One region of the Streptomyces ficellus genome, then DNA from elsewhere that is predicted to be linked to it. Evidence: riboswitches for the same ligand, from Rfam matches in the RefSeq annotation. Region 1 holds a riboswitch; each other region holds the start of a gene.

The links. A riboswitch is a leader RNA that binds a small molecule or an ion and turns the genes downstream of it on or off. The one in region 1 is predicted to bind cobalamin.
Region 2: it holds a riboswitch for cobalamin, as region 1 does, so the genes downstream of both, EIZ62_RS29850 (GHMP family kinase ATP-binding protein) here and cobN (cobaltochelatase subunit CobN) in region 1, are expected to answer to the same signal.
Region 3: it holds a riboswitch for cobalamin, as region 1 does, so the genes downstream of both, EIZ62_RS29825 (ABC transporter substrate-binding protein) here and cobN (cobaltochelatase subunit CobN) in region 1, are expected to answer to the same signal.
Region 4: it holds a riboswitch for cobalamin, as region 1 does, so the genes downstream of both, EIZ62_RS30575 (energy-coupling factor ABC transporter permease) here and cobN (cobaltochelatase subunit CobN) in region 1, are expected to answer to the same signal.

Annotation. Positions count from the first base shown of each region.
Region 1 is NZ_CP034279.1:3,487,333-3,494,368, forward strand. It holds gene EIZ62_RS15450 (GNAT family N-acetyltransferase) at 1-101, opposite strand, end outside; gene cobN (cobaltochelatase subunit CobN) at 98-3,730, opposite strand; cobalamin riboswitch at 3,772-3,893, opposite strand; gene EIZ62_RS15460 (cobalamin biosynthesis protein CobG) at 3,919-5,103, shown strand; gene EIZ62_RS15465 (precorrin-8X methylmutase) at 5,100-5,747, shown strand; gene EIZ62_RS15470 (precorrin-2 C(20)-methyltransferase) at 5,744-7,036, shown strand, end outside.
Region 2 is NZ_CP034279.1:6,633,558-6,640,593, forward strand. It holds gene EIZ62_RS29840 (ATP-grasp domain-containing protein) at 1-605, opposite strand, end outside; gene EIZ62_RS29845 (cysteine synthase family protein) at 602-1,624, opposite strand; gene EIZ62_RS29850 (GHMP family kinase ATP-binding protein) at 1,621-2,547, opposite strand; cobalamin riboswitch at 2,734-2,960, opposite strand; gene EIZ62_RS29855 (VOC family protein) at 3,116-3,502, shown strand; gene EIZ62_RS29860 (amidohydrolase family protein) at 3,522-6,812, opposite strand; gene EIZ62_RS29865 (ribonuclease H family protein) at 6,991-7,036, shown strand, end outside.
Region 3 is NZ_CP034279.1:6,625,989-6,633,024, forward strand. It holds gene EIZ62_RS29805 (TMEM175 family protein) at 1-480, opposite strand, end outside; gene EIZ62_RS29810 (ferric reductase-like transmembrane domain-containing protein) at 657-1,655, shown strand; gene EIZ62_RS29815 (ABC transporter ATP-binding protein) at 1,640-2,458, opposite strand; gene EIZ62_RS29820 (FecCD family ABC transporter permease) at 2,455-3,594, opposite strand; gene EIZ62_RS29825 (ABC transporter substrate-binding protein) at 3,591-4,631, opposite strand; cobalamin riboswitch at 4,662-4,839, opposite strand; gene EIZ62_RS29830 (class I SAM-dependent methyltransferase) at 4,894-5,643, opposite strand; gene EIZ62_RS29835 (MFS transporter) at 5,612-6,877, opposite strand; gene EIZ62_RS29840 (ATP-grasp domain-containing protein) at 6,870-7,036, opposite strand, start outside.
Region 4 is NZ_CP034279.1:6,803,742-6,810,777, forward strand. It holds gene EIZ62_RS30555 (NADPH-dependent 2,4-dienoyl-CoA reductase) at 1-1,371, opposite strand, end outside; gene EIZ62_RS30560 (energy-coupling factor ABC transporter ATP-binding protein) at 1,505-2,350, opposite strand; gene cbiQ (cobalt ECF transporter T component CbiQ) at 2,347-3,096, opposite strand; gene EIZ62_RS30570 (energy-coupling factor ABC transporter substrate-binding protein) at 3,104-3,481, opposite strand; gene EIZ62_RS30575 (energy-coupling factor ABC transporter permease) at 3,478-4,176, opposite strand; cobalamin riboswitch at 4,207-4,407, opposite strand; gene dhaM (dihydroxyacetone kinase phosphoryl donor subunit DhaM) at 4,566-4,970, opposite strand; gene dhaL (dihydroxyacetone kinase subunit DhaL) at 4,967-5,581, opposite strand; gene dhaK (dihydroxyacetone kinase subunit DhaK) at 5,590-6,582, opposite strand.

The DNA.
Region 1 (7,036 bases):
GCCTCGTCGGCGGCGCCGGTGGCGGCCTGGTTGAAGGCCGTCAGCTCCCGGTCCAGGAGGGCCGACAGTTCCTTGTCCTCGCCGCCGGTCGTCAGTGTCACTTGTCCTCCAGCTCGCCCTCGGTCTCCAGGTACACCTGCTTCAGTTGTTCGAGGACGCGCGGGTCGGGCTTCTCCCACATGCCGCGCGACTCGGCCTCCAGCAGCCGCTCCGCGATGCCGTGCAGGGCCCAGGGGTTGGCCTCCTGGAGGAACGCCCTGTTCTCCGGGTCCAGCACGTACGTCTCGGTGAGCTTGTCGTACATCCAGTCGGCGACGACACCGGTCGTGGCGTCGTAGCCGAAGAGGTAGTCGACCGTCGCGGCCAGCTCGAAGGCGCCCTTGTAGCCGTGGCGGCGCATCGCCTCGATCCAGCGCGGGTTGACCACGCGGGCGCGGAAGACGCGGGAGGTCTCCTCCACCAGGGTGCGGGTGCGGACCGTCTCGGGGCGGGTCGAGTCGCCGATGTACGCCTCGGGGGCGGTGCCCTTGAGCGCGCGGACGGTGGCGACCATGCCGCCGTGGTACTGGAAGTAGTCGTCCGAGTCGGCGATGTCGTGCTCGCGGGTGTCGGTGTTCTTCGCCGCCACCGCGATGCGCTTGTACGCGGTCTCCATCTCACCGCGCGCCGGGCGGCCTTCGAGGCCGCGCCCGTACGCGTAGCCGCCCCACACCGTGTACACCTCGGCGAGGTCGGCGTCGGTGCGCCAGTCGCGCGAGTCGATCAGCTGGAGGATGCCCGCGCCGTACGTGCCCGGCCGGGAGCCGAAGATGCGGGTGGTGGCGCGGCGTTCGTCGCCGTGCTCGGCGAGGTCGGCCCGGGTGTGGGCGCGGACGTGGTTGTCGGCGTCCGGCTCGTCGAGGGAGGCGGCGAGCCGTACGGCGTCGTCGAGGAGCCCGATGACGTGCGGGAACGCGTCGCGGAAGAAGCCGGAGATGCGCAGCGTCACGTCGATGCGCGGGCGGCCCAGTTCGGCGGTCGGGATGGGCTCCAGGCCGGTGACGCGACGGGAGGCGTCGTCCCAGACGGGCCGGATGCCGAGGAGGGCGAGCGCCTCGGCGACGTCGTCGCCGGCGGTGCGCATGGCGCTGGTGCCCCACAGGGACAGGCCGACGGAGGTGGGCCACTCCCCGTTGTCGGCGCGGTACCGCTCCAGGAGGGAGTCGGCGAGGGCCTGGCCGGTCTCCCAGGCGAGGCGGGAGGGCACGGCCTTGGGGTCGACGGAGTAGAAGTTGCGGCCGGTCGGCAGGACGTTGACCAGGCCGCGCAGCGGCGAGCCGGAGGGCCCGGCCGGGACGAAGCCGCCGTTCAGGGCGTGGACGGCGTGGTCCAGTTCGTCGGTGGTGGCGGCGAGGCGCGGGACGACCTGGCGGGCGGCGAAGTCGAGGATCGCGGCGACGGCCGGGTCGTGGCCCTCGGCGACCGACGCGACGGCGGCCGGGTTCCAGTCGGCGGCCTCCATCGCCTCGACCAGGGCGCGGGCCTTCGCCTCCGCCTCGTCGGCGCCTGTGCGGGTGGCGGCGGACTCGTCCAGGCCGAGGGCCTCGCGCAGGCCGGGCAGGGACTGCGTACCGCCCCAGATCTGGCGGGCGCGGAGGATGGACAGGACCAGGTTGACCCGCTCGGGGCCGGTGGGGGCGCCGCCGAGGACGTGCAGGCCGTCGCGGATCTGGGCGTCCTTGACCTCGCAGAGCCAGCCGTCGACGTGGAGCAGGAAGTCGTCGAACCCGTCGTCGTCCGGGCGGTCCTCCATGCCCAGGTCGTGGTCGAGCTTGGCGGCCTGGATGAGGGTCCAGATCTGGGCGCGGATCGCGGGGAGCTTGGAGGGGTCCATGGAGGAGATCTGCGCGTACTCGTCGAGCAGCTGCTCCAGGCGCGTGATGTCGCCGTACGACTCGGCGCGCGCCATCGGCGGCACCAAGTGGTCGACGAGGGTGGCGTGGACGCGCCGCTTGGCCTGGGTGCCCTCGCCGGGGTCGTTGACGAGGAACGGGTAGACGAGCGGGATGTCGCCGAGGGCGGCGTCGGGGCCGCAGGCGGCGGACAGGCCGGCGTTCTTGCCGGGCAGCCACTCCAGGTTGCCGTGCTTGCCGAGGTGGACCATGGCGTCGGCGCCGAAGCCGCCGTCGGCCTCCGGCGTACCGATCCAGCGGTAGGCGGCCAGGTAGTGGTGCGAGGGCGGCAGGTCGGGGTCGTGGTAGATCGCGATCGGGTTCTCGCCGAAGCCGCGCGGCGGCTGGATGAGGATCAGCAGGTTCCCGCGGCGCAGGGCGGCGAGCACGATGTCGCCCTCGGGGTTGGCGGAGCGGTCGAGGAACATCTCGCCGGGCGGCGGGCCCCAGTGCTGCTCGACCTGGTCGCGCAGCTCCTGCGGGAGGGCGGCGTACCAGCGCTTGTAGTCGGCGGCGGGGATGCGGACCGGGTTCTTGGCGAGCTGCTCCTCGGTGAGCCAGTCCTGGTCGTGGCCGCCGGCCTCGATCAGCGCGTAGATCAGCTCGTCACCGTCGCCGGACGCGAGGCCCGGCACGTCCTCGTCGCCGAAGTCGTAGCCCTCGTCGCGCAGCCTGCGCAGCAGGGCGACGGCGGAGGCGGGGGTGTCGAGGCCGACGGCGTTGCCGATGCGGGAGTGCTTGGTGGGGTACGCGGAGAGGACCAGCGCCAGCTTCTTCCCGGCGTTCGGGATGTGGCGCAGGCGGGCGTGGCGTACGGCGATCCCGGCGACGCGGGCCGCGCGCTCGGGGTCGGCGACGTAGGCGGGCAGGCCGTCGGCGTCGATCTCCTTGAAGGAGAACGGGACGGTGATCAGGCGGCCGTCGAACTCGGGGACGGCGACCTGGCTGGCGGCGTCGAGCGGCGAGAGGCCCTCGTCATTCTCCTCCCACGCGGAGCGGGAGCCGGTCAGGCACAGCGCCTGGAGGACGGGGACGTCGAGGGCGGCGAGCGCGCCCGCGTCCCAGGCCTCCTCGTCGCCGCCCGCCTGGGCCTCGGCGGGCTTGGTGCCGCCGGCGGCGAGGACGGTGGTGACGACGGCGTCGGCGGTGCGCAGGGTGTCGAGGAGCTCCGGCTCGGGGGCGCGCAGGGACGCCACGTACAGCGGGAGGGCCTGGCCGCCGGCGTCCTCGACGGCGTCGCAGAGGGCGGAGACGAAGGCGGTGTTGCCGCTCATGTGGTGGGCGCGGTAGTAGAGCACCGCGATCGTGGGGCCGGTGGTGGCGCGCGGGGTGCGCTCCAGGGGGCCCCAGGTGGGGGCGGCGGCGGGCGGCTCGAAGCCGTGGCCGGTGAGCAGCACGGTGTCGGAGAGGAACCGGGCGAGGTGTTCGAGGTTGTCCGGGCCGCCGTGGGCGAGGTAGGCGTGCGCCTCGGCCGCGATGCCGATCGGGACGGTGGAGGTCTCCATCAGCTGCGCGTCGGGTGCCTGCTCGCCGGTGAGGACGACGAGCGGCTTCCCGGCGGCGCGCAGCGCGTCCAGGCCCTCCTCCCAGGCGCGGATGCCGCCGAGGAGGCGTACGACGACGAGGTCCGCGCCGTCGAGCAGGGCGGGCAGGTCGTCCACCGGCAGGCGGGAGGGGTTGGCGAAGCGGTACGCGACGGGGCCGCCGGCCGCGCGTGCGCTGAGCAGGTCCGTGTCGGAGTGCGACAGGAGGAGGATCGTCGTGGCGGGCGTCGCCTCGGGCGTGGTCGCGTGCGTCATGGCGTGCGCAGGCCTTCCTCGGGGTGTCCGCGCCCCGGGTGGTCGTGGGACGGCGGGAGTTCCTGACTCGTCCGCGCGGGACGGACTCACAGTGGCGGGACCGCGCCGGAATCTCACCGGGCTTCCTCCCTAGGGCCCTGGGACCCTGTGCCGTCTGCATAGTAGAGGCTGCGCGTATGCTCGCCGCCATGCCGCCCAGCTCGTCAAACCCCGCGGACCGGGGTGAAGCTCACATACAGGACCGGGTCCGGGACCGTGGTGACGCCTGCCCGGGTGCGCTGCGGCTGCACCGGGCGGACGACGGCTCCCTGGCCCGACTCCGGCTGCCCACCGGCGTCCTGACGCCCCATCAGCTCTATGTGCTGGCGGACGCGGCCGACCGGCTGGGCGACGGTCACCTCTCCCTCACCTCCCGGGGCAACGTCGAACTGCGGGGCCTCGGCGAGGGTTGCGGGCAGGACCTCGCCGGGCTGCTGCGGGACGCCGGGCTGCTGCCCGCCTCCGAACGGCACGAGCGGGTACGGAACATGGTCGTCTCGCCGCTCGCCGGCCCCGCCGTGATGGACCGGGCCCGGCGGCTGGACGAGCTGCTGTGCGGCGAGGACTGGACCACGGAACTCTCGGGCCGCTTCCTGTTCGCCGTCGACGACGGCCGGGGCGACGTGGCGGCCCTCGCCGCCGATGTGACGTTGCTCGCAGAGAGGGACGGCGGAAGTGCCCTGCTCCACGTCGCCGGCCGGACCTGGCGGGTGCCCGCCCCCGACGCGCCCCGCGCCGCGCTCGCGGCGGCGGAGGCGTTCCTCGCGGCCGCGCGGGAGGCGGGCACCGGTGCGTGGCGGGTGCGGGAGCTGCCCGCGGGGCAGGACCTGGACGTGACGGGACACCTGCGGCGGGCGGCCGTCCCGGCGGAGCCCGTACCGGACTACGTGTGCGCGACGAGCGGGCCACCCGCGCCCGGACTGGCCGGCGACCACACGGTGTCCGTGCTGGCCCGCCTGGGCCGGGTGACGTCGGCGCAGCTGCGGGCGCTGCTGCCCGCCCGGGAGGTGCGGGTCACCCCCTGGCGCGGGTTCGTCCTGCCGGGCCTCGCCGGCCGGGCGGCGGCCCAGGAGCGGCTGCGGGCCCTCGACGGGGCCGGGTTCCTCACCCGTACCGACTCGCCGTGGATCGGCGTCACCGCCTGCACCGGGCGCCCCGGCTGCGCCAAGTCCCTGTCCGACGTACGGGCGGACGCCCGGCCCCGCGAGGGCGCGCTGCCCGTCCACTGGTCGGGGTGCGCCCGCCGCTGCGGCCACCCGCAGGGGGCGTGGACCGACATGGTGGCGACCGGCGAAGGCGCGTACCAGATGACCGTACAAGGACCGACGAGATGAGCGAGAGCAGAGTGTTCGACTACGAGAAGGACGGCGCGGAGATCTACCGCCAGTCCTTTGCCACGATCCGCGCGGAGGCGGACCTCGCGGACCTGCCGGCCGACGTCGGCCAGGTCGCCGTGCGCATGATCCACGCCTGCGGCATGGTCGACCTCGTCCGCGACCTGGCGTACACGCCGGACGTCGTGGCCCGCGCCCGCGAGGCGCTGCGCGCCGGCGCGCCGGTCCTGTGCGACGCGCGGATGGTCGCCAGCGGCATCACCCGCAAGCGGCTGCCCGCGGACAACGACGTGGTGTGCACGCTGTCCGACCCGTCCGTCCCGGACCTCGCCGCCGAACTGGGCACCACGCGCAGCGCGGCCGCGCTGGAGCTGTGGCGCGACCGGCTCGACGGCGCGGTCGTCGCGGTGGGCAACGCGCCCACGGCCCTCTTCCGGCTGCTGGAGATGATCGAGGCGGGCGCGCCGCGCCCCGCGGCGGTGATCGGCATACCGGTCGGGTTCATCGGGGCGGCCGAGTCCAAGGACGCGCTGGCGGCGTTCCCGGGCCTGGAGCACCTGGTGGTGCGCGGCCGGCGGGGCGGCAGCGCCATGGCGGCGGCGGCGGTCAACGCGATCGCGCACGAGGCGGAGATCCAGGCATGAGCGGCAAGCTGTACGGCGTGGGGCTCGGCCCCGGCGACCCGGAGCTGATGACCCTCGCGGCGGTCAGGGCCATCGCGTCGGCCGACGTGATCGCGTACCACTGCGCCCGCCACGGCCGGTCCATCGCGCGCTCCATCGCGGCGGAGCACATCCGCGAGGACCACCTCGAAGAGCGGCTGATGTACCCGCTGACGGTGGAGACCACCGACCACCCGGGCGGCTACCGGGGCGCGCTGGACGACTTCTACGAGGAGGCGTCGGCGCGGCTCGCGGCCCACCTGGACGCGGGCCGCACGGTCGCCGTCCTCGCCGAGGGCGACCCGCTGTTCTACGGCTCCTACCAGCACATGCACAAGCGGCTGGCGCACCGGTACGACACGCAGGTCATCCCGGGAGTCACCTCGGTGAGCGCGTCGGCGGCCCGCCTGGGCAAGCCGCTGTGCGAGGCCGAGGAGGTCCTGACGGTCATCCCCGGCACGCTGCCCGAGGAGGAGCTGACGGCCCGTCTGGCGGCGACGGACTCGGCGGTCGTGATGAAGCTGGGCCGTACGTTCCCGGCGGTGCGGCGCGCCCTGGAGCGGGCCGGGCGGCTGGACGACGCGCACTACGTGGAGCGGGCCACGATGGCTGGCGAACGCACGGGCGCCCTCGCGGACGTCGACCCGGAGTCGGTCCCCTACTTCTCCGTGGCGGTGCTCCCGTCGCGCGTCGACTCCGGCCCGGCCGCGCCCGCGCGGGGCGAGGTCCTGGTCGTCGGCACCGGCCCGGCGGGCCCCCTGTGGCTGACGCCCGAGACGCGCGGCGCGCTCGCCTCGGCGACCGACCTGGTCGGCTACACCACCTACCTGGACCGCGTGCCGGTGCGCCCCGGGCAGGAGCGGCACGGCTCGGACAACAAGGTCGAGTCGGAGCGCGCCGAGTTCGCCCTGGACCTCGCCCGGCGGGGACGCCGCGTCGCGGTGGTGTCGGGCGGCGACCCCGGGGTGTTCGCCATGGCCACGGCGGTCCTGGAGGCCGCCTCCCAGGACCCGTACACGGACGTCCCGGTCCGCGTCCTGCCGGGCGTGACCGCCGCGAACGCCGCCGCCGCGAAGGCGGGCGCCCCGCTGGGCCACGACTACGCGACGATCTCCCTGTCGGACCGGCTCAAGCCCTGGGACGTCATCGCCGGGCGGCTGGCCGCCGCGGCCGCCGCCGACCTGGTCCTCGCCCTGTACAACCCGGGCTCCGCCAGCCGCACCTGGCAGGTCGCCAAGGCCCGGGAACTGCTCCTGGAGCACCGCGCCCCG
Region 2 (7,036 bases), 3.1 Mb from region 1:
CTGTAGACCGGCCCGGTGAAGTACGGCTCCGCGAAGAGCCGGCCCGTCAGGCGCCGCGCCGCGGCCTCCTCCAGGGCGTGCTCCAGCTCCCGCTCGTCCCTGACCAGCCAGACGTTCTGGCTGCCGGTACCGGCGGTGTCCTTGAGGACGGCCGGCAGCCCCACCTCCTTCAGGACCAGGGCGCCCAGGCCCGCCCTACCGTGCCCCCGCCCGCCGTCCGCCTCCACGGCGCCCGCCCGGGACAGGCCCGCCCGGTGCAGCCGGTCGCGCACGGCGGCCTTGTCGCGCGTCAGCCGCAGCACGCCCGGTTCGAGCCCCGGCAGGCCGAAGCGGGCGGTCAGCTCCGCCCCGACGAGGGTCCAGGTGTCCGTGGAGCTGATCAGACCGCGCAGGCCGGGCGTGGCGTCGAGCTGTCCGGCCACCCGCTCGGTGTCGAACGTCTCGGTCGTCACGACGTCGAGGGCGCCGGCGGGCAGGCGCTCCAGCTCGTGGGCGTAGTACGCCGGGTCGCGGGTCAGCAGCCGCAGCCGCTCGCCCAGCGCGTCCGCCGCGCGCACCAGGTGGCCGAGTCCGAACGTCAGGGCTTCCAGGCACACCACGGTCATGCGGCGGCCTCCTTCCAGTGCGCCGGGCAGGGCGTGCGGTTCCACGCCATGACGGACCAGGGCATGGACATCGCCTCGGGACTGTCCACCTCGACGGGCTTCAGCGCGGCCGGGTCCAGGGCCTGCGCGTGCCGGGCGTGCACCTGCTCGACGTACCGGTGGCCCGTGTCGGCGCCGATCACCAGATGGAGCCGGTCCGGATGGCGCCGCGTCTCGTGCGTGGCGGTCAGGTAGGCGGCGCCCGTCGACAGGCCCGCGAAGACGGCGTGGTCGCGCAGCAGGGCGACCGTGCCGGACAGGGCGTGGGTGAAGTCCATCCAGTGCACCGCGTCGTAGAGGTGGTGGCGCACGTTGTCGAACACGATCGACGAGCCGATGCCCGCGATGATCGCCTCGGGATCGTGGTGGTCCTGGCTGCCGAACGTGACGCTGCCGAACGGCTGGACGCCCACCAGCCGCACGTCCGGGTCGCGGCGGCGCAGGTGTTGCACGATCCCGCCCGTGGAGGCCCCGGACCCGACGCCGCCGACGACCGTGAGCGGCCGGTCCGGCGCCGCCGCCGCGAGCTGGTCGGCGACCTCCCGGTAGCCCAGGTAGTGGACGTCGTCGTGGTATTGGCGCATCCAGTGGACGTCGGGCCGCTCGGCGAGGAGCTCCCGCACCCGCCGCACCCGTAACTCCTGGTCCAGCTTGAGGTTCCGCGACGGCCTGACCTGCTCGACGGTCGCGCCGAGGACCTCCAGTTGCGCCAGGGTGGTCGCGTCGACCGTGGTCGACGCGACGATGTGGCAGCGCAGGCCGTAGCGGTGGCAGGCCAGCGCCAGGGCGTGGGCGTAGATGCCGCTGGAGCTGTCGACCAGGGTCTGCCCCGGCCGGATCACGCCCCGGTCGAGCAGGTTCCCGACGGCGGCGAGGGCGGAGTAGACCTTCATCGACTCGAACCGGATCAGGACCATGCCCTCCGACAGCCGGACGAGGTCCGGCCTCTTGAGGGCGTCGGCGATGTGGGGGTGTATCACCCGTATCCTCCTTGGGCGAACGAACACTGGTGGCCGAGCGAACGGAAGAACGCCGACACGTCGTCCTTGACGAACGGGTCGGGGCGGCGCGTGAAGAGGAAGCCGGCCAGGGAGCCGGTGTGGGCGACGAAGACACCGTCCGCCCCGAACTCCCCGCGATGCGCGAGCAGGGCCTCGAACGTCCGCTTCGGCAGCACCTCCTGCGACAGCACGGCACTGTCCGTCGCCGCCCGGGCGACGGCCGCCGGATCGGCCGCCGAGAACCCCTTCAGCAGGTCCGTCAGACAGCGCCCGTACTCCTCCGCCCTGCGCCGGTAGTGGCGCAGCAGCAGAGGTGTGACGGCGGAGGTGTCCACCGTCCCCGGCTCCGTGACGTAGGCCGTGTGGAAACCCACCGACCGCCCCAGCCGGCGCACCACCCGGTGGCGGGCGCTGAGGTACAGCGCGAACTCGTCGAGGAACACACTGTCGGCCCGCTCGATCGACGACAGGATCGCGGTGACCGCGGCGGGGTCGTACGGCAGGGAGAAGACGCGGAACAGGCAGCGCAGCGTGGCGACGACGTCCGCGGTCGAACTCGCCATCCCCACCCCCACGCGCAGATCGGAATGGGCGCTCAGCCGGCCGGGCGGCAGCACCAGCCCGAACCGGTCCAGGAACAGTCCGGCGGCCGCCCGGGCCTTCTCCCCGAGCGGCGGCGCGTCCCGAGGGCCGGCCGGGGTGTCCTCCCCGGGCGTGAAGTACACCCAGGAGTGCAGCTCCACCGGGAACGAGACGATGGCGATGTCCCGTTCCCCCGCCCCGTGCCGCAGGGGGCCCTGGTACAGCTCGCCCAGCGTGCCGTGGCACACCCCGGCCGAGACGCGCCCCGGGCGGGCGGGAACGGAGGACGGGGGGTGCGGCGGGGCGGGGACGCCGGTCACGGCCGTCTGCGAACGAGCCGGCGGCCCGCCCGGATGGGATGTCTCGGGGGCACGAACGCGCTTCCTCCCTCGTCGTCTCGACCCCGGGGGAGCGCACGGGCGAAGCGCGTCCGCCGCGCACCCGCGCGTCGGACCGCGTACACCGCTGACCCAGCCCTCGAGGCCACCGCGAACAGCGCGTGCCGTACCGCACGCGCGCGACCGGCAGGTCTTCGGACTCGTGGGCGCCTGCTGCCGGGTTCCGGCAGTCACCTACTGGCCGTCGCTTCCCGGACCGCTGGATGGGGTCCAGTGCTCGTTGACGGCGTTCGTTCCCACTCACCGCTGCGGGACAGTCCCGGATTCCCACCGGGTTCCCTCTTGCGACGCGCCACCCGCAAGCGGTGACGCGAACCGATCGCGTTCCTCAGCGTAGGGGCACCCGCCCCGCCCCGACAGGGCCACCCCCGCCGTTGGCTTGTTTGCGCCCGCCGCGGCCGTGCGGGCCCGCGTCCCCACCGCGTTGTACCGTGGCGCTCGGTCCGGGACGGACCGGACCGGTGCGGGACCGACGAAGGGGGAGGCCCTGATGAGGGTCAAGGATTTCGACCATGTGGTGCTCAATGTCGAAGACGTGGAGCGGTCACTGGAGTTCTACTGCGGGCCGCTCGGCCTGGAGCCGGTACGGGTCGAGGAGTGGCGGGCGGGCAAGGTGCCGTTCCCGTCCGTGCGGGTCACCCCGACGATGATCATCGACCTGTTCGCCCGCGCCCGCGGCGAGTCGAACGTCGACCACATCTGCCTGGTCGTCGACCCCCTGGACTGGCAGGAGGTCATCGACTCGGGCACGTTCGACGTCGTGGAGGGGCCGGTCAGCCGCTTCGGAGCCCGGGGCTGCGCCCAGTCCGTCTATGTGAAGGACCCCGACGGCAACACGGTCGAACTGCGCTGGTACCCGCAGGACGCCGCGGACTGACGCCCGGACCGGCCGGCCGTCACCCGAGGTCCGGGCCGGGCGCACAGCACCCGTCCCCGCGCAGGGCGCGGCCGACGGCCGCCCAGTCCTGCCCGGCCGGCCCGGTCCGGTCCCCGCGCGACCGGACCTCCGGTGCGGCGAACGCCCCGACGAGCGCGGCCCTCTCGTACGGCACCCCGCCCTTGAGCACCGACACCGTGCGCACCAGCGCGTCGAAGTCCGTGAACGGGTCGCCGTCCACCACCACGAGGTCCGCGACCCGGCCCACCTCCAGGGTGCCCAGGTCCCGGTCCAGGGCGAACGCCCGCGCGGGCAGCCGCGTGGCCGTCGCGAGGGCCTCGGCCGGCGACAGGCCGCCCAGGTGCAGGGCCCGCAGGTTCAGGTGCAGCGACAGGCCCACCGGCACGATCGGCGCGTCCGTCCCCAGCGCCACCAGTCCGCCCGCCGCGAGGACCCGCCGGTACACCTCCGTCTCCGTGCGCAGCGCCGCCAGCCGGGCCTCGCCCGGCGGCAGCGCGGCCAGCTCCCGTACCAGCGCGGAGTCCCACGGCGGCATGACCGACACGACCCGGTCGTCCCGGGCGAGCCCGGGGTCCGCGCCCACCAGCCACATCGCCGGGAACGGCGTGGCGATCAGGGTGAAGTCGGTGCCGGCGGCCGTGTACAGCTCCCGCAGGTCCTGGTAGGCCCGGCCCGTCGCGGTCACCGCGTGTCCGGACTCCCCGCGCTGCGTCGCCGACAGGTGACTGGTCATGTCCTGTCCGGTCTGGAGCCCCGGCGAGCAGAAGTGACTGCCCACGCGCACCCCGAGCCGCTCGTGGGCGAACCGCGCCGCCTCCTCCATCACCCAGCCCGGCGCCCTCACGTACGTCTTGACCACGTCCCAGTCGAGCGCGGCACCCCGCTCCAGGGACCGGCGCAGCCCCGCGCGCGTGCGGTGCGCCCGGCCCATGCTGTAGGCCACCCGGGAGCCGTCCAGCAGCTCGCCGCAGCTCAGCAGCCGCGGGCCGGCCAGCAGCCCGGCGTCGGCCGCCTCCCTGATGCGGGCCTGCTCGTGGGCGAACCCGCCGAGCGACACGGCCGTCGTGACGCCGTAGGCCAGCTGGCACGCGGTCTGCCGGCCGCCGTACGTGTACTGCCAGGGGTGGCTGTGGGCGTCCCACAGGCCGGGAAGCACCGTCCGGTCCGAGGCGTCGACCCGCCGCGCCGCCGACCGGTCACGGCCGGACCAGTGCGGTTCCACCGCCGCGACGCGCCCGCCACGCACGACGACGTCGACGTCCTCCCGCACCGACGACTCGTCGCCCGTGCCGTCCCAGAACCGGCCGGCGCGCACCACGGTGTCGGCGGCCCCCGCCCGCCGGTAGTCCAGCGGGACCCGCACGGTACGCGTGCCGCCGCCGTCGACGGCGGTCAACCGCAGCCGGGCGCCCGACAGATGGAGCAGCGTCCGGGAGTCGCCCGACCACGACGGGTGGTCGGCCGGCTCGGTGGTGAGCGTGCGCGGGGGGCCCGTCGGTGTGCCGTCCGGCGCGACGGGCAGCAGGCACAGGGCCGACTCGACGATCAGCGCCATCCACCGGCCGTCGGGCGACCACACGGGACCGGAACCGTACCGGTCGGAGACGGAGGTGTGCGGGGCGACCGCGTGCAGCCGGCCGGCACCGGTCGAGGCGTCCACGACGCGGACGAGGTTGTAGCCCTCGCGGAAGCGCTGGTTCAGCCGGTTGCGGTCGCACAGGGCGAGGAAGCGGCCGTCCGGGGACCAGCTGGGCCGGCCCGGCAGGCCGCCACCGGCCAGCGGGGCCGCCAGCACGCGTTCGGTACCGGTGGCCAGGTCCTTCACGAGGAGGCGCCCCGCCAGGTCCAGGCACGCGAGCCGGCCGCCGTCGGGGGAGAGGGCCGGGTGGACGCGGCCGCCGGTCGCCAGCGTCGTGCGCGCGCCCGTGGCGAGGTCGTGGCGGTACACCCCGAGCAGGCCGTCGCCGTCGTCCGCGTACACCAGCGACGCCCCGTCGGGCGCCCACGCCGGCCCGAGGAGGTAGCGCGTCGGCCCCGCGCGCACCAGCCGGCGCGGGGGACGCCCGCCCTCCGTCGCGGCCAGCCACAGCGAGTCGAGCGCGGCGAAGGCGATCCGGCGCCCGTCGGGCGACAGCGCGGGCAGGTGGATGCCCCGCACGGGACGCGTCCGGCCGCCCTCGAAGTCGTGCGCCTTGGTCCGGTACCGCGGGCGGCGCACCCGCACGGTCCCCTCGAAGGGGATCGTCTCCGCGGCACGGGGCTCCCCGGGCCGTACGAGCGTGAACCGGCCGTCGACGGTGAGCAGCAGCGCGCCGTCGGCGGTCCAGCGCGGCGGTACGGCGGCGACGTCCCCGGCGACGGCCACCGGCTCGCCGTCCACGACCAGCGCGCACCCGCCGTGGGGCGCCGGGGTGACCCGCAGGTGGGCGAGCCGCTTCCCGTCCGGCGACGGCGCGGGCGCCAGCACCTGGGCGGCGGTGGTCTCGGTGTGGACGACGCTCACCGGACCGGCACCGTCGGCCGGCACGGACACCACCGTCCGGGCGTCGAGTGACGTCCCGGAGCCGGCGCTCCGCACGGCCGCCCGTACGCACAGGATCCGCCCGCCGTCCGGCGACCACACCGGGTCGAAGTCCTCCCAGCGGCCCTCCTGCAACGGCCCCGCCTGCCCCGGCAGTCCGCTGACGGCGCTGAGCGCGCCGCTGCGCAGGTGGAGCACCCAGATGCGGTACGGGGCACCGGACACGGCGTCGCCGCCGCGCTCGGAGGCGAAGGCGAGCCGCGTCCCGTCGGGCGACCAGGCGGGGCCCCGGTCGTCCCAGGGCCCGCCGGTGCGCCGGCGCAGCTCCGAGCCGTCGGGCCGCATGGTCCACAGGTGGAACCCGCCGCCCCGGTAGGCGCAGAACGCGACCAGGGAGCCGTCGGGGGAGTGGACGGGGCGGTGGGGTTCCAGGACGGCCGGTGCGAGCGCGACGGCGGCCCCTCCGGCGCGGGGGAACGACCACAGCACGTGCTGGACCTCGGCGATCAGCCGGTCGCCGGACGGCGCGAGGTCGGCCGCCCCGTTCGTGGCCTCCGAGAAGCGCAGGGAAACGACCTGCTCCCGGGCCGCCACAGCCGCGGCCGCCGCCGGCGGCACCAGGGCGGCTCCCGCCGCAGACCCGGCGCCGGCGAGGAACCCGCGGCGGGACAGCACCCCGGCGCCCGGCGGCCGCCCGTCGGAGAGGTCCGCGCGTGTCGTGTCGTCGGCCGTCGCACCACCGGTCCGGCCCGTCCCACTGGCGTTCAACTGCCCTCCCGCTGACGGCGGGCCGGCCCGTCCGGACGTGGCCGTCCGGAGCACCGGAGCCGGCGCGGAGCCCATGATTCCGCACCGGGGGGCCCGGCACGGCGCGGACACCGCGTCCCGGCGCGTACGGGTGCGGGGGCGTTCCGGCCACCCCGGCCGGGTAGGGCATGATCGAGGGATGTCCGATCGCATCATCGCCGCCTGTGACGGGGCGGCCAAGGGAA
Region 3 (7,036 bases), 3.1 Mb from region 1:
CAGCGGCGGGCGCAGGTCGGTCCGGTAGGGCGGCGTGCGGGCGATGTGCACCTGCATCGCGTACAGCACCAGCGCGCCCAGGCCGATGACGGCCCCGTACAGTCCCGGCCCCACCGGAAGGTGGGCGTAGTCCTCCAGGACGCGGGTGGGGAACGGCATCAGGGACACCAGCACCAGGAAGACCACGTTCAGCCAGAACAGGCGCGTGTCGAGCCACTCCGCGGTCCGCAGCGTGGCGTGGTGGGCGCGCCAGAACATCGCGATCACCACGGCGCTCAGCAGGAAGGCGCCCACCTGGGACTGCACGTCGTCGAGGGCCCTGCGCAGCGCGGTCCCGCTCAGGTCGTCGGGCAGTTGGATGTCCAGGACCAGCAGCGTCATGGCGATGGCGACGACGCCGTCGGTCAGTGCGAGCATCCTGTGCCGGGGGACCTGCTGCCCGGCGGCCGGGACGTCCGTGTGCCCTTCACCCTTGTCCATCGACCTGTAGTAGCACTCACCCGTGCCCCGCCCCGCCGCCCGCGCGGGCGTGTCGCTGACCGTGTCCCCGGGCCGGCGTGACGACTGGCCGAATGCCGTCTCGGCACCGGCCGCCCCGCACGTCACACTGGTGTCACCGGTGAGCACGCCGGTGAGCGCAACCCGAAAGGCCGTGCATGCAGCGGGAAGTGACGCCGGATCACGAGGACGCGCGTCCCGTGGCAGCGGTGGAGGAGCGCCCGGGCGGACGGGTACGGCCGCGTGCGGACCTGCGTACGGACCTGCGGGCCGCGCTGCCCGACGCCGCGGCCGCCGTGGGGGTCACCCTCGCCGTGTTCGTGTTCCTGTACGTCCGGATGCGGTCCGGCGCATCGGCGACCGTCGCGGTCATGCCGTTCATGGACGACCCCGACACCTTCTGGATGTACCTGCTCAGCCAGGCCTTCGGCTGGTCCGGCCTGTTGTGGGCGTATGGCACCGTCATGCTCGGCCTGCTGCTGTCCGGGCCGGGACCCGGACGCCTCCCGGTGTCCCGCCCCCGTCTGGAGCGCTGGCACCGCACCACGAGCCTCACCACCATGGCCCTGATGTTCGCGCACGCCCTGATGTTCGCGGCCGAGCTGGTGCGGTACGAGGTCGCGCTGCCCTGGGCGTCACGGCTGTGGTCCGCGTTCGCCGACACCTTCGTACCCGGCTGGTACGACTCGGGCACCGGCAGGCTTGCCATCCCCCTCGGCCAGGGCGCCCTCTACCTCGCCGTCCCGCTCGGGCTGCTGTTCTACGTCCGGCACCGCATTGGCGCCGGCACCTGGCGGCGGGTGCACCGGTTCGTGATCCTCGTGTACGTCCTGAGCGTCTGGCACACGCTGCTGTACGGCACCAACGTCTGGTACGGCGAGTGGCCGCGCACCGCGCTGTGGCTGCTCCAGCTGCCCGTGGCCGTCCTGCTCGTGCTGCGCCTGGTCCGGCCCGCCCGGCGGTCCGAGCGGCTGGGCGCGCCCGGCGGCGGGCGGGGCGCGGCCGTCGCGGGCTGGACGGCCCGGGCCGCCGGGCGGCTCGCCGCCGTCGCGGTGGTCGTGGGACTCCTCGCGGTGGTGCTGTCCGGGCACGACGGCGGCAGGCCCCGGCCCGCCGCGCCGCCCGCCACGACACCCCACCATCACGAGCCGGAGTGATCCGCCCCTGCCACGACCGCCCCGGCCGTCCCACCGGGCAGGAAGGTGACCTGGGGCGCGCCGGTGCGCGGATGGACCGACACCTCGGCCGCCACCCCGTACACCTCGGCCAGCAGCAGCGGGGTGAGCACCTCGCCCGGCGGGCCGGAGGCCGTGACCGCGCCGTCCCGCAGGACGTACAACCGGTCGCAGTAGTACGCGGCGAGGTTGAGGTCGTGCAGCGCCACCAGCACGGTCGCGGGCAGCGCCCGCAGGTGGCCGAGGACCTCCAGCTGGTGCCGTACGTCAAGGTGGTTGGTCGGCTCGTCCAGCACCAGCAGCGACGGTTGCTGGCTGAGGGCGCGGGCGATCAGCACGCGCTGGCGCTCGCCCCCGGAGAGCCGGTCGAAGGCGCGGTCGGCGAGCCCGGCGGCGTCCACCGCCTCCAGGGCCCGGGAGATCAGCCGGGCGTCCTTTGCGGTGTCGCCGTCGAGGAGCCGCTTGTGCGGGGTACGGCCCATGGCGACGACCTCCCGCACCGTCAGGTCGAAGTCGGCGCCCGTCTCCTGCACCACGGCGGCCAGGGTCCGGGCCAGCCGGCGCGGGGGCAGCGCCCAGGCGTCGGCGCCGTCGACGCGGACCTGCCCGGTGTCGGGGCGCAGGACCCGGTAGACGGCGCGCAGGAGGCTGGACTTGCCGCTGCCGTTGGGACCGACCAGCCCGATCACCTCGCCGGGGCGGGCGGTCAGGGAGACGTCCCGGACGAGACGGCGGGCGCCGGCGCTGAGCGTGACGCCCTCGATCACGAGCTCGGTCGCGGTCATCCCACTCCTCCGTCCGGGTTCCGCCGGGCGTCCCTGCGCATCAGCCACAGGAAGAACGGCCCGCCGCACAGGGCGGTCAGGACGCCGACGGGTATCTCCATGGGCGCGGCGACCGTACGCGCGGCGACGTCGGCCCAGATCAGGAACACCGCCCCGGCGAGCGCGGCCGTCGGCAGCACCCGCCGGTGGTCGCCGCCCACGAACAGCCGGACGATGTGCGGCATGATCAGCCCCACGAATCCGATCGGCCCGGCGGCCGCGACCAGCACACCGGTCACCAGGGACAGCAGGACGAACATCCGGGCCCGGAAACGCGCCACGTCCAGCCCCATCGTCGTGGCGGCCTCCTCGCCCGCCAGCAGCAGGTTCAGGTTCCGGGCCTGGACGAGCAGGACGCCCACCCCGAGCAGCACGGCGGCGCCGGGCAGCCACAGGGTGCCCCACTGCACACCGCCGAGCCCGCCGAGCGTCCAGGCGAGGACCGCCCGTGCCTCGTTGCCGCGGTCGCTGGTCAGCAGCAGCATGTCCATCACCGCCGTGAGCACGGCGGCGAACGCCACACCGGACAGCACCAGGCGCACCGACGTGATCCGCCCGCCCGTCCGCGCGGTCATGTAGACGAGCAGGAGCGTCACCAGCGCCCCGATGAACGCGGCGACCGACAGCGACAGGGGCCCGAACACGCTCACCCCGAAGACGATCACCGCGACCGCGCCCAGGGAGGCACCGGACGACACACCCAGCAGGTACGGCTCCGCGAGCGGGTTGCGCACCAGGGCCTGCATGGCGGTGCCCACCACGGCGAGCCCCGCGCCGGTCACCGCCCCGAGCAGGACGCGCGGCGCCCGCACGTCCAGGACGATCGTCTCGCGCGCCCGTGACCAGACCGGCTCCGACCAGTCGGCGCCCAGCGCGTGCGTCACGATGCCCCACACCTCGCCGGGCGGCGCGGCGACCGAGCCGATGGCCATGCCCGCGGTCATGGACACCAGGAGCAGGACGCCGAGGATTCCCAGGGCCGTGACGAAGGGCGCCCGGCGGGACCCCGCCGCGCCCCCGTCCTTCCGGGCGGGGCCGGGAGCGGCGGGGCGGGAGGCGGGAGCGGTCGGCGGACTGGCGGGCGCCGCGCCCGTCACCGGAACTTCTCGGGGTGCAGGGCGCGCGCCAGGTCCTCGACCGCGTGCGGCGGGCGGACGCCCACCAGGGTCGCGGTCAGCGGCAGGACGACGAACCGCTTGTTCCTCACGGCCGGCACGTCCGCGAGGGCGGGCTGCGAGAGCAGGAACCTCTTCTTCTGCTCGACGCTGCCGGCGCCCGCGTAGTCGTAGATGGCGATGACCTCGGGCTTGCGCGCGACGACCTGTTCCCACGACACGTCGCCGAACACCTCGTCGAGGTCGTCGAAGACGTTGCGTCCGCCCGCGAGCCGGATGATCTCGGTGCCCAGGCTCTTGCCGCCGGCGGTGAACGCGGCCTTGTCGCCGCTGTCGTAGACGAACACCGGTACCGCGGGCGCGCCCTTCACCGCCGCGGTCGCCCGGTCGACGCGGCCCCGCAGGTCGGCCACCAGCCGGTCGGCCCGCTCCGCCACCCCGAACAGGGAACCGATCGTGCGGATCTCGTCGTAGGTGTCCTTCATCGACACCTGCTTCTTGCCGCAGTACTCGCGGTTCAGGTACGTGTCGATGCCGGCGTCCGCGAACGCCTTCCGGGACCGGCCCTCGTCCTCGGCGAACGCGCTGCCGTAGCCGCCGTAGACGAAGTCGGGTTCGGCGTCGAGGACCTTCTCGAAGGACGGTTCCTTCTTGGCCAGTTCGGGTACGGCCCCGAAGTCCTTCCGCAGCTGCGGCAGGACCGCCGAGTCGGGGAACGCGGTGCCGACCATGCGGTCCCTCAGACCGAGGGACAGCATCAGCTCGGCGGGGTGCTGGTGGATGGTGACCACCCGGGCGGGGGGCGCGTCGTACGTCGTGCGGACACCGCAGTTGTCGATGGTGACCGGGAAGCCCTTGGCCGGCGCCGGCGCGGACTTCGCCGCGCCCTTCCCGTCCCCGCCCGCGGAGCAGCCGGCCACCAGGGCGGTGCTCAGGGCGAGGAGGGCGGCCGCGGTGCGCAGGGCACGGCGGCGGGGAACAGAGGGGGGTGAGACAGGACGGGGCGTGCCGTCGTACACGTAAAGCCTCCTGGGGAGTCCGCGCTCCTCGGATCGGGCCCGCGACGGGACAGTGTCCTGACTCCCGGGGCGCCCTCCCCGCGCCCCGCGCGCGAGCGCGGCGGCGTGTCGATGGGGGGCGGTCCTGGTCACAGTGGCGGGACCGTGCCGGACTCGCACCGGCTTCCTGGCTCCCATCGCGGTGATGACCTGGCGATATTACGTTCATATGGGGAAGGGGTGAAAGGGCGCACGATCACCGCCGTGCGCCCCCGGGGTGGTGTCATGCGTCACGGACCGCCCGCAGGACGAGCCGTTCGGCGTCCTGGTCGTAGGGCCGGCCGTCGAACCCGCCGAACACCTCCACCCGGCCGAACCCGGCCTCCTCGGCCATCGCGCGCAGCTCCACCGCGCTGTAGACGAACCACACCAGGCTCGCCCGCGTCACCCGGTCGCCCCGCACCAGCACCCAGTCGCTGCGCAGCCGCGCCCAGTCGTCCAGCACGGTGTCCGTCTGCACCAGGAGGTCCTCGCCGCGCCGGACGACCTTCGGCGGTTCGACCTTCCGCGCCAGCAGCTCCTTCCCGGCCAGGTCCAGGACCAGCGTGCCGCCCGGGGCGAGACACGTGCGCATGGCACGCAGCACGCGGGCGTTGTCGGCCGGGTCCTCGAAGTAGCCGAAGGAGGTGAACATGTTCAGCACCACGTCGAAGGCGCCCGCCCGCGTGAACTCCCGGGCGTCGGCCCGGACGTACTCCGGTGACACCCCCGTGTCGGCCGCGGCCTTCCGCGCCCGGTCCAGCATGGCCGGGCTCAGGTCCACGCCGGTCACGCGGAAGCCGCGCCGGGCGAGCGGCACGGTGAACACCCCCGGGCCGCACGCCAGGTCCAGGACGCGGGCCCCGGGCGGGAACGCGAGCAGCGGCGACGTGTCGAGGAGCGACTCCGCCTGCGCGTGACGCTGTACGGAGAAGAGGAAGTCGTAGAACTCGGTCCAGAACTCATCGTCCTGGAACCCGCCCGTGTGCGTCATGAGGAGCCGTCGTTCCTTCCGTGTCGTCGCCGGCGGAGCCGGGCGCGGCGGTCCTGCCGCGCAGGGTGAGCAGGAGCGGAGGCAGCAGCAGGCACTGCGCGGCGGCCAGCAGCCAGAACCAGCCGGTGTGCCCGGACCGTTCGCCGAGGCCGTACACCTGCCCGCCCAGCACGCCGGCGGCACACGCCCCGAGCCCCGCGGCCAGCCGCTGCTGGCCGAAGACCACCGCGTCCGAGCGCGGACTGCGGCGCAGCGCCTCCAGGTCGTTCTTCAGGAACAGGACGATGTCCCCGAGGGTGATCAGCGCCCCGCCCGCCAGCAGCGCCGGCCGGGTACCGATCGCCAGCACCGCGAGCCCCGCGGCGAGCCCGGTGAACCCGGCCGCCAGGGCGAGGGCGTACGGCATCCGGCGGATCAGCCCGGACGCGAGCGGCTGCACCACGATCACCAGGACGAAGCAGAGCAGCAGCACCACGCTGTAGAACTCCGCCGACGCCCGCCGCACGGCGTACACCGCCAGGAAGTGCTGGAAGTGGAAGTACAGGTAGAACGCCAGCGCGTTGGCCGCGAACGGCAGCGCCGCCACCCCGGACAGCAGTCCCTGACGGGCCGCACCCGCGGCCGGGACGCCGTCGCCCCCGGCGGCCGGCAGCCGCGCGTGCCCCGCCGTCACCACGGCGAACAGCACCACGACGACCAGGAAGAGCGGGCCGGGCGACGACAGGACGAACGGCCCGGCCACCAGCGGACCCAGCGCCATGCCCGCGTTGAGCGCCGCGTTCCCCGCCGACAGGAACACCGGGCGCCGCTCCTCGTCCACGCCGTGCACCAGGTACGCCTTGTTCGCCGGCAGGTAGAGCGCGGCGCCGCAGCACGTCAGCACCAGCGCCACGACCGCGACCGGCGGCCACACGAGGCACGCCAGGAAGCACCCGAACCCGGCCGTGCGGACCGCCAGGGCCCACAGCATCGTGCGCCGCAGACCGATCCGGTCGGCCAGCGCACCACCGAGGACCCCGCCCGAGAACTGCACCAGCGACGCCACCGCCAGGACCACACCGACCGTGCCGAGCCCCATCCCCAGCCGCTCGTGCAGGAACACCGACATGAACGGCAGCACCATGAAACTGCCGAGCGGGATGAGGAACGAACTGAGCAGCAGGAAGCGCGGCGGGCCGGCCGGCGTCGACAACGCGGCCCGCAAGCCCCCCGCGCCCCTGGACGGTTCAGCCACCGGGGCCCCGGCTGTCCCGTGCGGCCCCGACAGGCCCGGTGACGTCCCGGTCCTCCGGTGCGGCCGCGACCGGACCGGTCAGGACCCGGACGGCGTTCGCCGCCGCCACCGCGCAGTGCGTGGCCAGTTCGGCGGTCTCCCCCTCCGCGTAGACGATGC
Region 4 (7,036 bases), 3.3 Mb from region 1:
GTGCGTGCCCAGCTTCACGTCCACGCCGCGCAGCGTCAGCTGGGTGCGGAAGTAGCGCAGCGTCTCGTCGAACTCCTCCTTGCCGGGCACCCGCTTGGCGATGTTCAGCTGGCCGCCGATCTCGTCCGCCGCGTCGAACAGGGTGACGTCGTGCCCGCGCTCGGCGGCCGAGACGGCGCAGGCGAGGCCGGCCGGGCCCGCGCCGACGACCGCGATCCGCTTGCGCAGCCGGGTGGGGGAGAGGACCAGCTCCGTCTCGTGGCAGGCGCGCGGGTTGACCAGGCAGGAGGTGATCTTCCCGCTGAAGGTGTGGTCGAGGCAGGCCTGGTTGCAGCCGATGCAGGTGTTGATGGTCTCCGGCCTGCCGTCCGCCGCCTTCGCGACGAAGTCGGGGTCGGCGAGGAACGGCCGGGCCATCGAGATCATGTCCGCACGCCCCTCGGCCAGGATCCGCTCGGCGACCTCGGGGGTGTTGACGCGGTTGCTGGTGATCAGCGGGATGGACACCGAGCCCATCAGCCTCTTGGTGACCCAGGTGTACGCGCCGCGCGGCACCGAGGTGGCGATGGTGGGGATGCGGGCCTCGTGCCAGCCGATACCCGTGTTGATCATCGTGGCTCCGGCCGCCTCGATCTCCCGGGCGAGCGCCACGACCTCCTCCAGGGACGAGCCGCCCGGCACGAGGTCCAGCATCGAGAGCCGGTAGATGAGGATGAAGTCCGGGCCCACCCGCTCCCGGGTCCGGCGCACGATCTCCAGCGGGAAGCGCACCCGGTTCTCGTAGGAGCCGCCCCACCGGTCCTCGCGCCGGTTCGTCCCGGCGGCGATGAACTCGTTGATCAGGTAGCCCTCGGAGCCCATGATCTCGACGCCGTCGTACCCGGCGGACTTCGCCAGCTCGGCGGCGCGCGCGTAGTCCTCGATCGTCTGCTCGATCTGCGCGTCGGTCAGCTCGTTGGGTACGAAGGGGCTGATCGGCGCCTGGAGCGCGCTGGGCGCGACCAGGTCGGGGTGGTAGGCGTACCGCCCGAAGTGCAGGAGCTGCATCGCGATGCGCCCGCCCGCCGCGTGCACCGCGTCCGTCACGACGCGGTGCGCGGCGGCCTCCTCCTCGGTGGTCAGCTTGGCCCCGCCCTCGTAGGGCCGCCCGGCGTCGTTGGGCGCGATGCCGCCGGTGACGATCAGCCCGACGCCGCCGCGGGCCCGCTCGGCGTAGAAGGCGGCCATGCGCGCGAAGCCGTTCTCGGCCTCCTCCAGCCCCACGTGCATGGAGCCCATGAGCACCCGGTTGGGCAGCGTGGTGAACCCGAGGTCCAGGGGTTCGAGCAGGTGCGGGTACGGGGCCGGGGCCTGGGCCTGGGTCGCAGTCATGGGGGCGCCTCCTCGCGCGATGTCGTCGCCCCAGTTGTAGACGACCACGGAGGCCTTGTGCAACAAGTTGCATAAGGTTCGGCACGTGACCTGCACAACGCGCACGGCAGACCCGCCCTGGCGGTGACGCGTCCTAGCGGTCCGTGACCGCCGCCGCCCACTCCTCCAGCTCCTCCGGGGTGCGCGGGCCCGCCTCCCCGGGGCCCAGCAGGCCCCGGTCGCGGAGCACCCGGGCCACCGCCATTCCCCAGGGGCGGCGCAGCCGGGCGGCGTCCAGGAGCGCCTGGTCGGCGAGGAGCCCGGCCACCGGGCCGGTGCGCAGGCCCTCGGAGGTGAGGACCGCCGCGTCGTCGGCCCAGCGCAGCGCGAGGTCCACGTCGTGGGTGGCCATGACGACCGTCGTTCCGGAGGCGCGCAGCCCGTCCAACACGGCCAGCAGCCGCTCCTGGCCGTGCGGATCGAGCCCCGCGGTCGGCTCGTCGAGGACGAGCACCCGGGGATGCATGGCGACCGCTCCCGCGATCGCGGCCCGCTTGCGCTGGCCGTACGACAGCAGGTGCGTCGGCCGGTCCTCCAGCGCCGCGATGTCCAGCGCCTCCAGCGCCTCGCTCACCCGCTCCCGCACCTCGCGCTCCGTGAGCCCCAGGTTCATCGGCCCGAACGACACGTCCTGGCCCACGGACGCGGCGAACAACTGGTCGTCCGGGTCCTGGACGACCAGCTGCACCGTCGTCCGCAGCCGGGTCAGCCCGGCCCGGTCGTACGACACGTCCCGCCCCTCCAGGCGCAGCCGCCCGCTCACCGGCCGCAGCCCGCCGCTCAGCAGCCGCAGCAGCGTCGTCTTGCCGCTGCCGTTGCGGCCGAGCAGCGCGACGGACCGCCCCGCGGGCACGGCGAAGCCGATGTCCCGCAGCACGGCGGGGCCGTCCTCGTAGGCGTAACCGGCGCCGACGAGTTCCACCACGGCGGAAGCGTTCATGACAGGAACCTCTTCAGGACGAAGGTGAGGGCGACGAGCCCCGCGAGCAGGGCGCCCGTCGCGGCCAGGAACCGCCCGGAGACCGCGGTCCGCGGCACCAGCACCCGCAGGGTGCCGTCGTAGCCGCGGCCGGCCAGCCCCGTCTGGAGCCGCGCGGCACGGTCGAAGGCCCGGACGAAGGCCGTCGCGCCGAGACCAGCGAGGGACCGCCAGGCGGCCGCCCTGCTCGTCAGCCCCAGGCGCGCCGCCTGCGCCTGCCGGACCCGCCGGACCGCGTCCAGCAGGAGGAAGGCGATCCGGTACATCACGAGCGCCACGTCGACGACCGGCGCCGGCACCCCCGCCCGCGCCAGCCGCGGCAGCACGTCGGAGACCGGTGTGGTGAACGCGAACAGCAGCACGCCCAGCGAGGCCGCGGACGTACGCAGCAGCAACTGCCCGGCGTGCAGCGGTCCGTCGGGCGCGAGCGAGACGAAACCGCCCGCCCCGCCCACCTGGAACAGCAGCGGAACCGCCCCCGTCACACAGAAGCCCAGCGGGACGCGCCACGCCCGCCACAGCTGCCGCGCGGCGACCCCGGCCGGGCCGAGCAGCACCACCAGGGCCGCGGCGGCGACCAGCACGGCGCCCGGCCAGGGCGGCAGGCACACGGCCAGTACCGTCAGGCCGAACCCCAGAGCGGCCTTCTCGCACGGATGACGGCGGCGCCAGCGACTGCTGTGCGCCGCCGCGTCGATCGGCAGCACCGGGCGGCTAGGCGGAGGGCTGCCGGTCGCCGGCGCCCGGGGCGTCCGCGCCGTGCGCCTGGTCGTCCCCGGCCTGCTCCCGGGCCCGGGTCTCGCCCTGCCGGCGTCCGCGCCGCAGCCCGAAGTAGTACGCGAGCACACCCGCGCCGATGGCGGCCTGGAGCGCGAACAGGGCCGACTCGACCTCGCCGGACGGCGGCTCGTACAGCGGGCTGAACCACGGCTCGTAGTCCGGCTCCAGCTCGGTGATGGCCGTCTCCGCCTGCGCGTCGGCGCCCGCGAACGGCTCCTCCTTGTGGTCGCCCATGCCCAGCGCGAGCGGGAGGACGGCCAGTGCGACCACGACGAGCAGCAGCAGCGTGTTGATCCTGGCGTTACGGCTCATCGGGCCACGGCCTCCTTCGAGTTCTTCGCCGGCTTCGCCGACAGGACGCCGAGCCGGAGCAGGTCCCCCTTGCTCGACTGCGTCAGCAGGCGCATCACCAGCACGGTGAGCAGGCCCTCGCTGACCGCCAGCGGGATCTGTGTGACCGCGAAGATGCCGCCGAACTTCGCCAGCGCGCCGGCGAAACCGCTGCCCGGGTCGGGGAACGCCAGCGCGAGCTGCACGCTGGTGACGCAGTACGTGGACAGGTCGGCGACGAACGCCCCGAAGAACACGCTCACCATCAGCGGCGCGCCGAAGCGGCGCAGCAGCCAGTACGTGGCGAAGCCCGCCCACGGCCCGGCTATCGCCATGGAGAAGGCGTTGGCGCCCAGGGTGGTCAGGCCGCCGTGGGCCAGCAGCAGGGCCTGGAAGAGGAGCGTGATGGTGCCCAGCACCGCCATGATCGGCGGCCGGAACAGGATGGCCCCGAGCCCCGTGCCGGTCGGGTGCGAGCAACTGCCCGTCACCGAGGGGATCTTCAGCGCGGAGAGGACGAACGTGAAGGCACCGGAGGCGCCGAGGAGGAGGGTCGACTCGGGATTGGCCCTGACCTCACGGGTCAGGGCGCGGACGCCATGGGCGACGAACGGAGCGGCGGCGACGGTCCAGGCGACCGCGTGCGCAGGGGGTAGGTACCCCTCGGCGATATGCATGATGTGGGAGACCCTCTCCAGCACCTCGTGGATGGACAACGCGCCCCGGCCGGTCTCCTGGCTGACGGGATGACAGAGGATGCCGCCGCGGCCCCGCCTTCCCGGACCCGCGGTCTCCCGCGGTGTTCCAGTGGCTTCCCGGAGGGGTGGAGCCGGACTTCCCGATCACAGTGGCGAGGGCCGCACCGGTACCGCACCGGTTTCCCGAACACCAAGGCCCTGCGACAGTAGTGCGTTGACCAGGTACATCACAACCCGCGCGGCGACCGGGAACGTCACACCCGAAACGGGACCGGGCCGGGGCCGGGACCGCGGCCGGGGCCGCCACCGGGCGTCACCGCCCGCACCACCCCGCGCCTCCGGCCGCGCTCCCGGTCGCGCCCTCGTCGTCAGCCCTTGCGGTAGCCGTACGCCTCCGCGGCCGCCGTCGCCACCGCGTCCAGGTCGCCGCCCGCCGAGGCGGTGACCACCGCGGCCACCGCGCCCTCCACGAACGGCGCGTCCACCAGCCGGGTGCCCGGGGGGAGCTCGTCGCCCTCCGCCAGCAGGGCCTTCACCGTCAGGACCGCGCTGCCCAGGTCCACCAGGACGGCCACGCCCGCACCGCCGTCGACCGCCGTCGCCGCCTGCGTGATCAGCTCCGCGCTGGTGCCGAGCCCGCCGTCCGGAGTGCCGCCCGCCGCCGCCACCGGCGCGGTCTCCCCGCCACCGGCGAGACCCCGGGCCAGGTCCGCCACCGAGGACGCGACCCGGGCGCTGTGCGACACCAGCACGATGCCCACCCGCGCGGTCACCGCGCCGCCTCCGCCCCGGCGAGGGCGCCGATCAGCAGGGCGGACGACGTGGCCCCCGGATCCTGGTGCCCGACGCTGCGCTCACCGAGGTAGCTGGCCCTGCCCTTGCGCGCCCGCATCGGAACGGTCGCCAGGGCGCCCCGGTCCGCCGCCTCGGCCGCCGCCGCGAACGACGCGCCGAGCGACTCGGCCAGCGCCTCCACGGCCGGCTCCAGCGCGTCCAGCATCGTCTTGTCCCCGGCCTTCGCCCCGCCGAGCTGCGCCACCGCGGCCACGCCCACCCGCAGCGCCTCGGCCAGCTGCACGGGCGCCACCTCGGCGGCGTCCCCCAGGGCCTTCCCGGTGCGCCGCAGCAGCGTGCCGTACAAGGGCCCCGAAGCACCGCCGACCGTCGAGATCAGCTCCCGCCCCGCGAGCACCAGCACCGCGCCCGGCGTCCCGGCCGGGTCACCCTCCAGGGCCTTGACCACCGCGGCGAATCCCCGCTGGAGGTTGGCCCCGTGGTCGGCGTCCCCGATCGCCGAGTCGAGGTCGGTGAGCCGCCCGGCCTCCCGGTCCACGGCGGCGGCCGCGCCGGTCATCCAGCGCCGGAAGAAGTCCGCGTCGAGCATCACGCGCCTCACACTCCCCATCGCAGGGCGGCCGTCCGCACCGGTGCGTCCCACAGCCGCAGCAGTTCCTCGTCCGCCTGGCACACGGTCACCGAGCACCCCGCCATGTCGAGCGAGGTCACGTAGTTCCCGACGAGCGTACGGGCCACGGTCACGCCCCGCTCGCCCAGCACCCGCTGCACCTCGGCGTTGAACCCGTACAGCTCCAGCAGCGGTGTCGCGCCCATGCCGTTGACCAGCACCAGCACCGGCCCGCTCGGCCTCAGGTCCTCCAGGACGGCGTCCACCGCGACGTCGGCGATCTCCCGCGACGTCATCATGGGCCGCCGCTCCCGGCCCGGCTCGCCGTGGATGCCGATGCCCAGCTCCAGCTCGCCCGGCGGCAGGTCGAACGTCGGGCTGCCCTTCGAGGGGGTGGTGCAGGCGCTCAGCGCCACCCCGAAACTCCGCGAACTCGCGTTCACCCGCCGGGCGATCGCCTCCACCCGCTCCAGGGGCGCGCCCTCCTCGGCGGCCGCACCGGCGATCTTCTCCACGAAGAGCGTCGCGCCGGTCCCGCGCCGCCCCGCCGTGAACGTGCTGTCCGACACGGCCACGTCGTCGTCGACGAGGACCCTGGCGACCTGCACGCCCTCGTCCTCGGCGAGTTCGGCGGCCATCTCGAAGTTCAGCACGTCGCCCGTGTAGTTCTTGACGACGAACAGCACGCCGTGCCCGCTGTCCACGGCGGCGGCCGCCCGCACCATCTGCTCCGGAACGGGCGACGTGAACACCTCACCGGGGCAGGCCGCCGCCAGCATCCCCGGCCCCACGAACCCGGCGTGCAGCGGCTCGTGCCCCGACCCGCCGCCCGACACCAGGGCCACCTTCCCCGCCACGGGCGCGTCCCTCCGTACGACGACCCGCCTCTCCACGTCCACGGTGAGTTCGGGGTGCGCGGCGGCGATCCCGCGCAGCGCGTCGGCGACGACGGTCTCGGGTACGTTGATCAGCATCCTCATGGATACCTCCTGGTGAGTCTGGCAGGCATGGGACCGAGCAGGCTTTTCGCGGGCCAGGATGGGTGAGAGAGACGATTGATCTTGGCGGTTCGCGGCGCCCGGGGGCGGCTCCGCGTGGTACCGAGACCGACCCGTTGGCGTCGTTCCTGACTATCCGTCAGGATGGGCCTGCGCTGCGTCCTCTTTGCGTTTGTGCATGATGGAGCGATTATCGGCGTGGGGATGCGTTCGCGCACCGGTGCGTCGTGGCCGGAAACGGCCGACTCCATGCCGACAGGCTTCAGGTCATGCCTGCGCGCTCGGCGGCGACCGACTGAACGGCGAGTGCCGTGCGGGGATGCGTGCTCGAAAGGCGAGCCACGGATGAGCCCGCAGGGAATACGGTCCGTGGCTGTGGACTTCCGGTGAGGAGTCCGTTGCGGCGTCCTGGGGAAGCGATGCGCGATGGGGATGT